3 regions of the Sulfitobacter sp. CB2047 genome follow, and region 3 is predicted to be linked to each of the others. Evidence: riboswitches for the same ligand, from Rfam matches in the RefSeq annotation. Region 3 holds a riboswitch; each other region holds the start of a gene.
The links. A riboswitch is a leader RNA that binds a small molecule or an ion and turns the genes downstream of it on or off. The one in region 3 is predicted to bind cobalamin.
Positions count from the first base shown of each region.

Region 1 (4,103 bases), 1.5 Mb from region 3:
CCGCGCGAGGGTTTCTGAATACCGGCAAGCATATGCAGCAACGTGGATTTGCCCGACCCGTTCGGCCCGATCAGCCCCAGCTTTTCGCCCGGCCGCAAGGACAGGGACACGTCGTTGACGATGGCGCGGTTGCGCACCCGCCAGCCCAGTTCGTGACAGGACAGAATCATGGCGACGTCCTTTTGCCAATCAGGATCAGTGCAAAGACGGGCGCGCCGACCAAAGCGGTCACCACGCCGATGGGCAGCACTTGGCCCGGTACAATCACTCGCGAAACCACATCGGCAAAGACCAGAAACACCGCCCCCGCCAGTGCGGAAGCTGGCACAAGGATCGCGTGACGATGCCCTACGACGATGCGCATGGCATGGGGAATCACCAGCCCGACAAAGCCGATCGCCCCCACCACCGACACCATCACCGCCGTGACCAGCGCCGCCGTGCCGATCAGCAGCAGCTGCACGCGGCGCACCGGAATGCCCAAGGACGCGGCGCTGTCGCTGCCGAAGGTAAAGGCATCCAGCGCGCGGGCGTGCCACAGACAGGCCAGCAGACCGATCATCGCCGCGGGCAGGGCGCTCAGTACATCGGGCCAGCGCACGCCCGACATATTCCCCAAAAGCCAGAACATGATAGCACGGGCCTGTTCGGCATTGGCCGATTTCGTGATCATCAGCGCGGTCAGGGCGTTGAACATCTGGCTGCCCGCGATACCGGCCAGCACGATCACGCCCGCGGCCCGCAGGCCCACACCGCCCCCTGCCGCCTGCGCCAGCAAGGCGACAAAAGCGAAAGCCACCAGCGCCCCGCTGAACGCACCGATAGACAGCGAGATGGCACCACCCCCCAGCCCGAGGATGGTCACCGCAACAGCGCCCGTGGACGCCCCCGCAGAGATGCCCAGCAGATAGGGATCCGCCAGCGCATTGCGCAGCAGTGCTTGCAACACGACGCCCGACAGCGCCAGACCGGCGCCACAGCACATCGCCACCACGGCCCGCGCCATGCGGTAGTTCCACACGATGCCTTCGTCAATTTTGTCGACCGCATAGCCCGCGTTCAGCGCCTTGTTGGCCAGCACCTTCAGCACCACCAGCGGCGGGATAGAGACCTCGCCGATGGCCGCACCAAACAGCAGTGCGGCCAGCAGCACCGGCGGGATGATCACCCACCAGTGCCACTGCGGCCTGCGCATCACAGAGCGGTCGATTGCGGTCATTCGGCCAGATCGAAACCGGACAGCGCGTCAGCCATCGTTTCCAGCGCATAGATCGCACGCACGGTCGGGTCCATCGCATGGGCGTCCATGGTGATGATGCGGCCCTCTTTCACCGCGGTCATCTCGCGGGCGACGGGGTCGTTCATCAGGAAGGTGCGCTTTTTCTCGATGTCATCCGCAGGGAAGCGGCGACGGTCCATTTTGGCGAGCACGATGAAGGTCGGGTCGGATTTCGCCAGAGTCTCCCATCCGACCAGCGGCCATTCCTCGGCCGAGGTCACGACGTTTTCAACGCCAAGCTTGTCCATCATATAGGCGGGCACACCCTGTTGACCTGCCACATAAGGGTCCGCCGCCATCTCGGAGGACGAGAACCAGAACAGCGCCGAGGTGCCTTGGGGCAGGTTCAGCGATTTGGCTTTCTCGACCGCCTTTGCCTCGCGCGATTGCAGGTCTGCCAGCAGCGTGGCACCGGCGTCTTGCGCGTTGTAGATACGGGCGAGCTCTTCGATGCTGGTATACAGCTGCTGGGTCGTGAACAGTTCAGATCGCGTGCCGTCCGCGCCGACAGAGTTATCCTTGGCCGCGCAATCGGTGGGCATCACATAGGTCGGCACGCCCACCTCGTGAAAGCTGTCGCGGGTGCCGACCATACCTTCGGGGCCGACGTGCCATTCATACATCACGGTGACCAGATCGGGGCGTTTGCCCAAAACGCTTTCAAAGCTGGGGTCGTTATCCGCCAGCCGTTCAATCGCATCGTTTGTCTCTTTGAACTCTGGCAAAACGGGGCTGAACCAGACAGAGGTTCCCGCGATCCGGTCCTGCTGGCCCAGCAGATACAGGATCTCTGTCGTGGATTGTCCGATGGTCACGGTGGTCTGGGGTGCCGCGTCAAAGCTGAGCGTGTGGCCGCAGTTGTCGATGGTCAGCGGATAGTCTGTCTCTGCGCCAAGCGCGGTGCTGCCCGCAAGGCTCGCAATCAGGGTCAGGCTGGAAAAAACTGGTTTCATATCAAGGGCTCCGGTTGGTCCGATGCCGGGGTCTTTGAATAGAAAGAGAAGGGGCCAGCCAAACGGCGCGCGGGCGCATTTTGGTCTGCGCGTGTGGTAAGATCCGGTCCCATCATCATCCTCTCCCGAGCAACCCCGCCCGGTGTTTCAGGTTCAGTGTCGGCAGGTCTCCTGACTGACGGATCGCGGCTGTCCCCGCCTTCCCGGACCTTGAGGCCCAGTGGCATGATGGAGGTAGCTCACCGTCTACAGTTGCGGGGGCAGTTCCGGTTCATCCACACCAAAGCGCGGATGGCGAATTCCCTATTATTTCCCGAAGGAAACCGACCCGGTTTCGATGACAGTTGTCCGCCCACCCGTCAAGTTGCGTTTTTGCGGTCGTCATCGCGGGGCAAAGGCAAATAACGCAGGCCACAGTTCCGCAGAACGGGCGAGAGGCAAATAACAAACGGATGGAAAACCAAGTGGCAGCCCGTAGGGGAGTCGAACCCCTCTTTTCAGGTTGAAAACCTGACGTCCTAACCGATAGACGAACGGGCCACTTAACTTGTGAGCGCTTCTTTAGGCAAAGCCATCGGCGGGCGCAAGTGCAAGCCGCATGAGAAAGCGGGGAAATACGGCAAAAAAATCACAGATCTTGGTGCCGTGTTTCAAGGGGCGAATGGCGAGAGGGGATCGTCGCGTGAAACGCGCGCCGCGCGCGGGATGCGGGCGCGCGTTTCCCTTAGATTTCCCAGTGAAAACCCGTCGCTTTTTCGGAGACGGTCCAGAGTTTCTCCATCACGGGTTTGTCGTAGGCATGGGGGTTCAGCGTGCCTTTGCCAACGGGCCCTCCGGTTTGCAGCCATCCGGTCGGGCCATAAAGCGCCCGCTGTGCCAACCCGTCTTCGGTCGCGCACATAACCTCGGGATACGCGCCTTTTTCGGCGGATTGCACCATTGGCGTCTTGCTCATCATCCACCAGGTGACCCTTGTGAAAAGCCCGCCGCTTGTGCTGATCAGCGAGGTCGCCGACGCGCCGGGGTGACAGACGTATACCTCAACGCGGCTGTCGGTGGCTTTCAGCCGGTCCTGAAGCTCATAGGCGAACATCATCTGCGCCAGCTTGCTTTGGCTGTAGACCGCGTTGGCGCTATAATTCTTGTCCCAGTTCATATCGTCGAACTGGATCGTCTTGATCCCCATGTTGTACCCGAGGCTGGACACCACAACGATCCGGCCCGCACTTTCCTGAATGCGATCAAACAGCATCCCGCACAGCAGGAAGTGTCCATAGTGGTTGGTGCCAAGCTGGCTTTCGAACCCGTCAACGGTCAGTTGCTGTGTCGGCACCTGCGCGATGGCAGCGTTGCAGATCAGCGCGTCAATCCGGGGAACAGTGCGTTTCACCTCCTCCGCCGCGGCGCGCACGCTGGCCAGATCAGACAGATCCATCCGCACAAAGCTCACCTCGGCGTTAGGACCGAACGCGTCCTTGAGCGTTTTGACCGCTGCGATGGATTTGTCGGCGTTGCGGTTCAGCATGACGACTTTTGCCCCCTTGGACAGCAGCATGCGCGTGGCCTGAAAGCCCGCACCGGCGGTCGTGCCGGTGATGAGATATGTTTTCCCCTTGAGCGATCCAAGGCGATCAGGTGTCCAGCCTTTGGGTCCGAAAGTCGTGTCCTTCATCGTCATGTTCCTTTTCGATGTCAGCGCGGCAGCGATGCGCGCTGTGTTTGGTGTTGAAGGGTAAATAGCTCTCGGCTGGCTCTCAAAACAGGCGAGATCGTCGCGAATACTTGCCTGATTGTATCACGCGCTTGCGAAAGGCGGATGTGACGCAGTAGATTGCCCTCATGAGCAAAGACCAGATCAGACAGCTAATTCA
Region 1 is NZ_CP072613.1:2,288,424-2,292,526, reverse strand. Features, by position in the region: gene IV89_RS11385 (ABC transporter ATP-binding protein) at 1-170, opposite strand, end outside; gene IV89_RS11380 (iron ABC transporter permease) at 167-1,195, opposite strand; gene IV89_RS11375 (ABC transporter substrate-binding protein) at 1,216-2,232, opposite strand; cobalamin riboswitch at 2,376-2,575, opposite strand; tRNA gene IV89_RS11370 (tRNA-Glu) at 2,698-2,772, opposite strand; gene IV89_RS11365 (SDR family oxidoreductase) at 2,957-3,904, opposite strand; gene IV89_RS11360 (AraC family transcriptional regulator) at 4,072-4,103, shown strand, end outside.
Region 1: another riboswitch for cobalamin. It lies ahead of IV89_RS11375 (ABC transporter substrate-binding protein); the one in region 3 lies ahead of IV89_RS03690 (energy-coupling factor ABC transporter permease).

Region 2 (4,103 bases), 1.4 Mb from region 3:
CGCAGGTCAGGAACTCGCGGACCGAACGGCCACGGCTGACGCGGGCGATGAACATGCCGACGAAAGGGGACCAGCTGATCCACCATGCCCAGTAGAAGGAGGTCCAGCCTTGCATAAAGTTCACGTCTTCACGGCCGATCGGATTGGACAGACCGGGCAGATATTCCACATAGGCCAGCAGGGATGACCTGAAGGTCGACAGGATCGCCAGCGTCGGTCCGACCAACAGCACGAAGGCCAACAGCAAAAACGCCAGACCCATGTTGATCTCTGACAGGACTTTGACGCCGCCATCAAGGCCGCGCAGCACGGACACGGTCGCAATCGCGGTGATGCCGGTGATCAGCAGAACCTGTGTTGTCGGGCCAACCGCCACACCAAAGAGCTCGTTCAAGCCCGCGTTGGCTTGCGTGGCACCCAGACCAAGCGATGTCGCCAGACCAAAGAGCGTTGCAAATACGGCGAGAATGTCGATCACGTGACCGGGCCAACCCCAGACGCGTTCCCCCAAGATCGGGTAAAAGGCAGAGCGGATGGTCAGGGGAAGACCCTTGTTATAGCTGAACAGCGCCAGCGCCAGACCAACAACGGCATAGATCGCCCAAGGGTGCAGGCCCCAGTGGTAGATCGTGGCCGCCATACCCAGACGAACCGCTTCGGCCTGATCGCCCGCAGCCGCGCCCAAAGGTGCCCAATCGGTGCGCAGGCCGTCTTCGCCAACAGCAGTGCCACCCATGGAGCTCGAGAAATGCGATAGCGGTTCAGAGACGCCATAGAACATCAGACCGATGCCCATGCCCGCCGCGAACAGCATCGAGAACCATCCAAGGTAGGTGTAGTCGGGGCTTGCTTCGGCCCCGCCAAGACGCACACGGCCCAAAGGCGTGACGATCAGGAACAGGCAGAACAGCACAAAGATGTTGCCGGCAGAGATAAAGAACCAGTCAAAGCCCTTTGTCACCGACGAGAACAGCCATGTGAACAGCGCGCCAGACTGTTCGGGCAGCGCGAGTGTATAGAATACAAAGGCAACAATACACACACCCGAGATCGCGAAGACCGGGTTGTGAATGTCGAAGCCGAAGGGCCCCACGCTGCCTTCTTTGTTGTCTTGGCCGATCTCGTAATCCGTGTCGATTACGGCAGCGGCCCCGTCGGGTGTCGGGATACCCGGCGACGTTTCATCTGTCATTAGATGCTCTCCATTTTATGTATTTGCGACTAATCATAGCGCAACTCCGACAAAACGACCACCGCTGCGCGGGAATTAAGTAAATGAATATCATGGCTTAGCCCCCGGATGCGGGCTTGACGCCCCGTTTGCGGGTCGCGGGCTATGCGTTTTTTCCGTGGTTTACCGCGAATCCCCTCTTTGGATTCGGGTGAAACACCGGGGCGGTTCCGCGTGCCACACTGCCCACGCCCGTCTGAACGGAGGGGGCAACCGCACCGCGGGATAGCGCCCTATCCCAAAAGATATGCCGGCCTATCCGTCCATGGCCCCGACCCACCTGCTTGCGCAAATGAAAGCGCGGGCGTCTGCGGTCACCATGGTCCCATGACAAATTTTTTCATCATGGGGGATGATATGAAAGTTACTTGCACACTACCAATTATCGCAACCGCGGCACTTCTGGCCGCTACCACTGTCAGCGCCGAAGGGTTCAGCCTGTCCGGTGCGCGCTCTGCCATGCAAAGCGACATCTCGTTCAACGTCATGCAATCCGCAGGGCAGGGTCAGATCAAGCTGCGCCACAAGATCCAGCCCAAAGCGCAGGTCCGGTCCAAAACCGTGAGCAGCCGCAGCCGGTCTTTCCAAGAGCTCAGCGGGGTCAGCACGGCCGCGGACCTCAAAAGCCTCATCGCTTGGGCCGAGGCGGGCCCAAAGGGCTATGACGCCGTGCAATACGGAGCCAAACGGCTGCCGCCACAGCGTCCGACGCAAATGACCATCGGCGAGATCTACCGCTGGATCGACCGCACGCCGGGCCAACCGCATGCCATCGGTCGATACCAGTTCATTCCATCCACGCTGCGCAGTCTGGTGCGACAGGCGGGCCTGAGCAAGAATGACCGCTTTACCTCGGCGGTTCAGGACGGGCTGGCCGATATCCTTTTGGTCGATGCGGGGTTTAACTCCTTCAAGAAGGGTAAGATCAGCCGCCACCGCTTTATGGAAAACCTCGCACGTATCTGGGCCGGTTTCCCGACCTCTAACGGGCGGTCCTATTATCACGGCTATGCGGGCAACAAGGCCGTCATCTCGTGGAACGAGTTCGACGCCGTAATGAAGAAGATTTTCGCAACCAAACGCGGCTGATCCCCGCGTTAGGGCTTGTTCCGGGCGGACAGCCGTGGCCCAATGGCCGGGTCTGGTGTCCGCCTCGCGGAAGAATCGGGAAGCTGGTGAAACTCCGGCACGTGCCCAACGCTGTAATGGGGATGGTTTGCGCATAGGCCACTGGACTATTCCGGGAAGGCGCGCGGACCAGACGACCCTAAGTCAGAAGACCGGCCAGACAGTACAGCTTGCCCCGCATGGACAGCGGGATTGGCGCTTAAACGTATTGTTGGGGACTGAACAATGCCGATACCCTCTGCGCTGGCACCCGCCGCGCCTTTTTCAGATGCTGAACGCGACGCCGTCTACAAGGCGATCTTTACCCGCCGCGATGTACGCGATCAGTTTTTGCCCGATCCACTGGCCGAGGATGTGTTGCACCGCATACTGACCGCCGCGCATCACGCACCGTCAGTCGGGTTGTCACAGCCGTGGAATTTCATCGTCATCCGCGATCAGGCCGCACGCGATCAGGTCTGGCAAGCCTTCAACCGCGCCAACGAGGAAGCCGCCCAGATGTTCGAGGGCGACCGCCAGACAACCTACAGGTCGCTGAAGCTCGAAGGCATCCGCAAGGCACCGGTCAATATCTGCGTGACCTGTGACCGCAGCCGTGGCGGTAAGGTCGTGCTGGGGCGCACCCATAATCAAAGCATGGATCTTTACAGCACCGTCTGCGCGATCCAGAACCTCTGGCTTGCCGCCCGCGCCGAGGGCATCGGGATGGGCTGGGTCAGCGTGTTCCGCGATGCCGATCTGCGTGACCTGCTGAATATCCCCGACCGGATAGAGATCGTCGGTTACCTCTGTCTGGGCCACGTGGACGAGCTTTACCAGACGCCCGAACTTGAGGTGAAAGGCTGGAGCAAACGGCTCCCCGTGGACGAGATGATCTTTGATGGTACGTGGCAGGGCGACCCTTAGTCACTGCCCGTCCCGCTCACGTTGTCATCTCCCGCAATGCGGGTATTTTGCGCGGTCAGCGGAACTATGCCGGTTCCCTGACGTTGCCTTTGTGAAGCCAGTGCATCCCGCGTCTGGCACGCAAAGAGGAAGTATTCAAAATGGGCGGTATCATTTATCTCGTTGGTCTTGTGGTCGTGGTTATGGCGGTGCTGTCGCTGGTCGGCTTGGCGTAATCAAACGCCGGGGAGGCATTTACATGAACACGACACTTACTGAAAAAACTGCCGATGGATCCTATGTCGACTGGCCCGCAATTTTCGCGGGCACTGTTGTCGCTGTGGCGATCGGCCTCTTGCTGACCACCTTCGGCGCGGCACTTGGCCTGTCGTCGATCACGCTGGACGGAACCGACAATTCATCGACGCTTGAACTGGTGCTGACCGCGCTGTGGATGGTGATCACGCTGGTCGCCTCCTATCTGGCCGGTGGTTATATCGCGGGCCGCATGCGCCGCCGCGTCGAAAGCGCTACGGATGATGAAGTCACTGCTCGTGACGGGATCAACGGTCTGGTTGTTTGGGGCCTCGGGTCTGTGATCACCGCCGTGATGCTATCAAGCGCGCTGAGCTTTGCAGCCAATACCGCGGGCAACGTCGCAGCGGGTGCAGGCAAAGCGGCTGGTACGGTCGTCGAAGCTGCGGGCTCTGCCGTGGGAGGTGCTGCCTCCGGGCTGGCCGATGCGGCGGGTGCTGCAATCCCGGATGAGGCCAAGAATGATCCGACAGATTACCTGTCGAACCAGCTTTTGCGCCCCAATCAGGTCGACCCGTTGACAGCCGATCCCGAGCAACTGGCA
Region 2 is NZ_CP072613.1:2,701,285-2,705,387, reverse strand. Features, by position in the region: gene IV89_RS13300 (BCCT family transporter) at 1-1,192, opposite strand, end outside; gene IV89_RS13295 (hypothetical protein) at 1,559-2,320, shown strand; cobalamin riboswitch at 2,357-2,535, shown strand; gene bluB (5,6-dimethylbenzimidazole synthase) at 2,585-3,265, shown strand; gene IV89_RS13285 (hypothetical protein) at 3,504-4,103, shown strand, end outside.
Region 2: another riboswitch for cobalamin. It lies ahead of bluB (5,6-dimethylbenzimidazole synthase); the one in region 3 lies ahead of IV89_RS03690 (energy-coupling factor ABC transporter permease).

Region 3 (4,103 bases):
TCGTCTGGCGCGCAAGCTGGCCGGATCAACGGGTGGTGCGGGCGACCTTGGGCAGCGTGATTGACGCCACCGACGGCGAACGCGGGCGCACGGCGCTGATCCTTGTCGGCCGCGCGCTGACGGCAGAGGAGTTCCGCGAAAGCTGTCTGTACGCTGGCGATTACGACCGCCGTTTCCGCCCCGTGGGCACAGAGCCGCGCTTTCCAGAGGGCACAGAATGATCGAGACAACGCAACTGCCCAAGGGCCTGATGATCTCGGCCCCGGCGTCGGGCACGGGCAAGACCACCTTGATGCTGGGCCTTTTGAACGCGCTCAGCCGTCGCGGCGTCGACGTGCGCCCGTTCAAGAGCGGGCCGGATTACATCGACCCCGGCTTCCACCGCGCGGCCTGCGGGCGGTCGTCCTATAATATCGACAGTTGGGCCATGGGGTCGGGCGTGTTGTGCAACCTGATCGGCACCGCCCATGGCGGCGATCTCGCCCTGATCGAAGGGTCAATGGGGCTGTTTGATGGTGTGGCGCAACCGGGGGAAACCTCGAACGGGGCGAGCGCCGATATCTCTGCCATGACGGGCTGGCCGGTGGTGTTGCTGCTGGATGTATCGGGTCAGGCGCAATCGGCTGCGGCCACCGCCCTTGGGTTCAAGACGATGCGCCCAGATGTGCATGTCGCGGGTGTGGTGCTGAACAAGGTCGCCAGCCCCCGTCACGAGGCCCTGCTGCGTCTGGGGATGGAGCAGGTCGGCATCCCCGTTCTGGGCGCGCTGCCCCGACAGGGATCGGTCACGCTGCCGGAACGCCACTTGGGTCTGGTGCAGGCCGAGGAGCAGCCCGAGCTGATGAAGCTGCTGGATGCGGCAGGTGATTTCATCGCGCAGCATATCGACCTTGATCTGATCGTCTCTGCCGCCCAAGGGCGCAGCATTCCCGACGGGCCAGATGTGCTGCCCCCGCCCCCCGGTCAACGGATCGCTTTGGCCAAAGACGCCGCGTTTTCGTTCATCTATCCGCATTTGCTGGACCACTGGATCGCCGCGGGTGCGCAGGTGTTGCCCTTCTCGCCGCTGGCGGATGAGGCACCGGACGACAGCGCCGACATCTGCTGGCTGCCCGGCGGCTATCCCGAGCTGCATGCCGGACGCCTTGCCGCTGCCGCGCAGTTCCGCGACAGCCTGCAACAATTCGCCACGACGCGCCCGGTGCATGGGGAATGCGGGGGGTATATGGCGATGGGGGCCGGGTTGGTCGACAAGGAAGGCGTGCGGCACCAGATGGCGGGGCTGCTGGGGCTGGAAACCAGCTATGAGAAGCGCAAGATGCATCTGGGCTACCGGCTTGCCACGCTGAACGAACCCGGCCCCGGCTATGACGCGGGCGCGCGGTTGCGCGGGCATGAATTCCACTATTCTACCATCCTGTCGCAACCAGACACGCCGCTGGCGCGGGTGGTCGATGCCAATGGGGCCGAAGTGCCCGAGACAGGCTCGCGCCGCGGCCATGCGACGGGCACCTTCTTTCACCTGATCGCGGGGGCGTCATGAGCGGTTTTGTCTCTTTCGTCTCCTCCGGTCCGGGTGATCCCGAGCTGCTGACCGTGAAGGCGGTAAAGCGGTTGCAAGAGGCCGAAGTCGTGCTGTTCGACGATCTGTCGGCGGGTCCGATCCTTGAACATGTCTCACCCGAGGCGGATCTGATCGGGGTCGGCAAACGCGCCGGACGGCTGTCTCCGAAGCAGGATCACGTGAGCCGTTTGCTGGTCGAACACGCATTGACCGGCGCGCGGGTGGTGCGGCTCAAAAGCGGGGACGCGGGCGTGTTTGGCCGGCTTGAAGAAGAGCTGACCGCGCTGAAAGCCGCAGGCGTTGCCTTCGAGATCATCCCCGGTGTGACGGCGGCGTCTTCGGCGGCGGCGGCGGCGATGATCCCGCTGACCCGGCGGCTGACCGCACGGCGGGTGCAATTCATCACCGGCCACGGCGAATCGGGTGCCTTGCCCGAAGATCTCAACATGGCGGCGCTGGCCGACCCTACGGCGACCACGGTCGTCTACATGGGGCGGCGCACCTTTGCGGGTTTCGCCGCGCGGCTGATCGAGGCGGGCTTGCCCCCCTCGACCCCAGCCCTGCTGGCAGAGGCGGTATCGACCCCCGATCAAAAGCTGAGCCGCCACACCGTGGAAAGCCTTGCCCATCTGCCGCTGGATCCCGCAACGTCAGCGCCTGCGCTGATCCTTTACGGGCCGTTGACCGAATAGATGACTTGACAAAACCTGCCCGAAAATGACCACCTATTCCGGACGGTTCCCCGTGCGCCTTCGGGCAATCGGGGTGAAAAGGGAATACGGTGCGGTGCCAAAGCAAAGGTGCCAAATCCGGAACTGCCCCCGCACCTGTAAGTGAAGAGCAACCCGCATTGCCACTGGGCCACACCGCCTGGGAAGGCGCGGCACGCATGGACGCACAAAGTCAGGAGACCTGCCGTCATGGGGATGATCCCCGATCCAACTGGCTGCCCCCCGGGGCGGCTTTCACATTATGCCGTCGGGGAAGACGGTAAGGAGACCTGAATATGCATATCGAACCCGAAGTCGTGACCGGCGCCAAGCTGGTCCTGTCCTATGGCACCGCCGCCGGTGCTGCGGCCTATACCGCGAAAACCGCAATGGACTCTGTCCGTGAGAAAGGCGTCGTGCCTTTTGCGGGCGGGGCCATGGTGGCCACCGCGCTGACCTTTGTCTTTTTTCAGGTCTTCCCGCATTTCCCCGTGGGCGTGAGCGAAGTGCACCTGATCCTCGGGTCGACCCTGTTCCTGCTGTTCGGCGTGGCCCCTGCGGCTGCGGGTCTTGCGCTTGGTCTGCTGGCGCAGGGCGTGTTCTTTGCCCCCATCGACCTGCCGCAATACACGATGAACGTCACCACGCTGCTGGTGCCTTTGTTCATGGTCTCGGCGCTGGCCAAACGCATCATCGCGCCCAACACCGCCTATGTTGATCTGACCTATGTTCAAGCGCTCAAGCTGTCGACCGCGTTTCAGGCGGGCGTTGTGGGCTGGGTCGCCTTCTGGGCCATCTACGGTCAGGGCTTTGCCGCCAGCAACATCGCCGCTGTGGCCAGCTTTGGCGGGGCCTATATGATGGTCATCCTGATCGAGCCGCTGGTGGATCTGGCCGTGCTCGCCGCCGCGAAAACCCTGCGTGATTTCGCGGGCAGCGCGCTGTTCACCAAACGTCTGACACAGACTGCCGCTGAATAATCCAAGACCCGACGCGGCCCCCTACTCTGCGGGCCGCGTCACCCCCTGCCGGAGCCTCAAGATGTTTACGCTTTCACTGATCGGCATCGGGTCCGGCAATCCCAAACACCTGACATTACAAGCCATCGACGCGTTGAATGCCTGCGATGTGATCCTGATTCCGTCCAAGGGCGCGGGCAAGGATGATCTGGCTGGCCTGCGGCACGAGATTTGCGCCCAGGTGCTGCGGTCGGACGGGCCTGAAATTCACGAATTCACCCTGCCCAAACGCGACGCCGCCAACCCTGATTATCACGCGGGCGTCCACGATTGGCATGATGCCATTGCACAGGTCTGGCTGGCCGAGATGCAGCGCACCCTGCCCCAAGGCGGCCGTGTCGGTTTCCTCGTATGGGGGGATCCGTCGCTGTATGACAGCACCCTGCGCATTGCGGAGCGGTTGCAAAAGGTCGTCACACTCACCGTCGATATCGTGCCGGGGATCACCTCTCTTCAGGTACTGACGGCGGGCCATGCGATCCCGCTGAACACCATCGGCAATCCCGTCACGATCACCACCGGCCGGCAGCTGCGCGATCATGGCTGGCCGCAGGGTGTGGATACGATTGCCGTCATGCTGGACGGCACCTGCGCCTTCGAGGTGTTGCGGCAGCACAGCGACGTGCACATCTGGTGGACCGCCTATGCCGGCATGCCGAACGAGCGTCGCATCGCAGGCCCGCTGGATCAGGTCTGCGACCGCATCATCGCAACACGGGCAGAGGCCCGCGCCGCCCATGGCTGGATCATGGATATTTACCTGCTGCGCCGGTAGACACGCGCGCTACAGCTTTTCAAGCCGTTGCAAAA
Region 3 is NZ_CP072613.1:786,453-790,555, reverse strand. Features, by position in the region: gene cobM (precorrin-4 C(11)-methyltransferase) at 1-221, shown strand, start outside; gene IV89_RS03700 (cobyrinate a,c-diamide synthase) at 218-1,543, shown strand; gene cobA (uroporphyrinogen-III C-methyltransferase) at 1,540-2,256, shown strand; cobalamin riboswitch at 2,283-2,499, shown strand; gene IV89_RS03690 (energy-coupling factor ABC transporter permease) at 2,571-3,254, shown strand; gene cobF (precorrin-6A synthase (deacetylating)) at 3,316-4,068, shown strand; gene cueR (Cu(I)-responsive transcriptional regulator) at 4,078-4,103, opposite strand, start outside.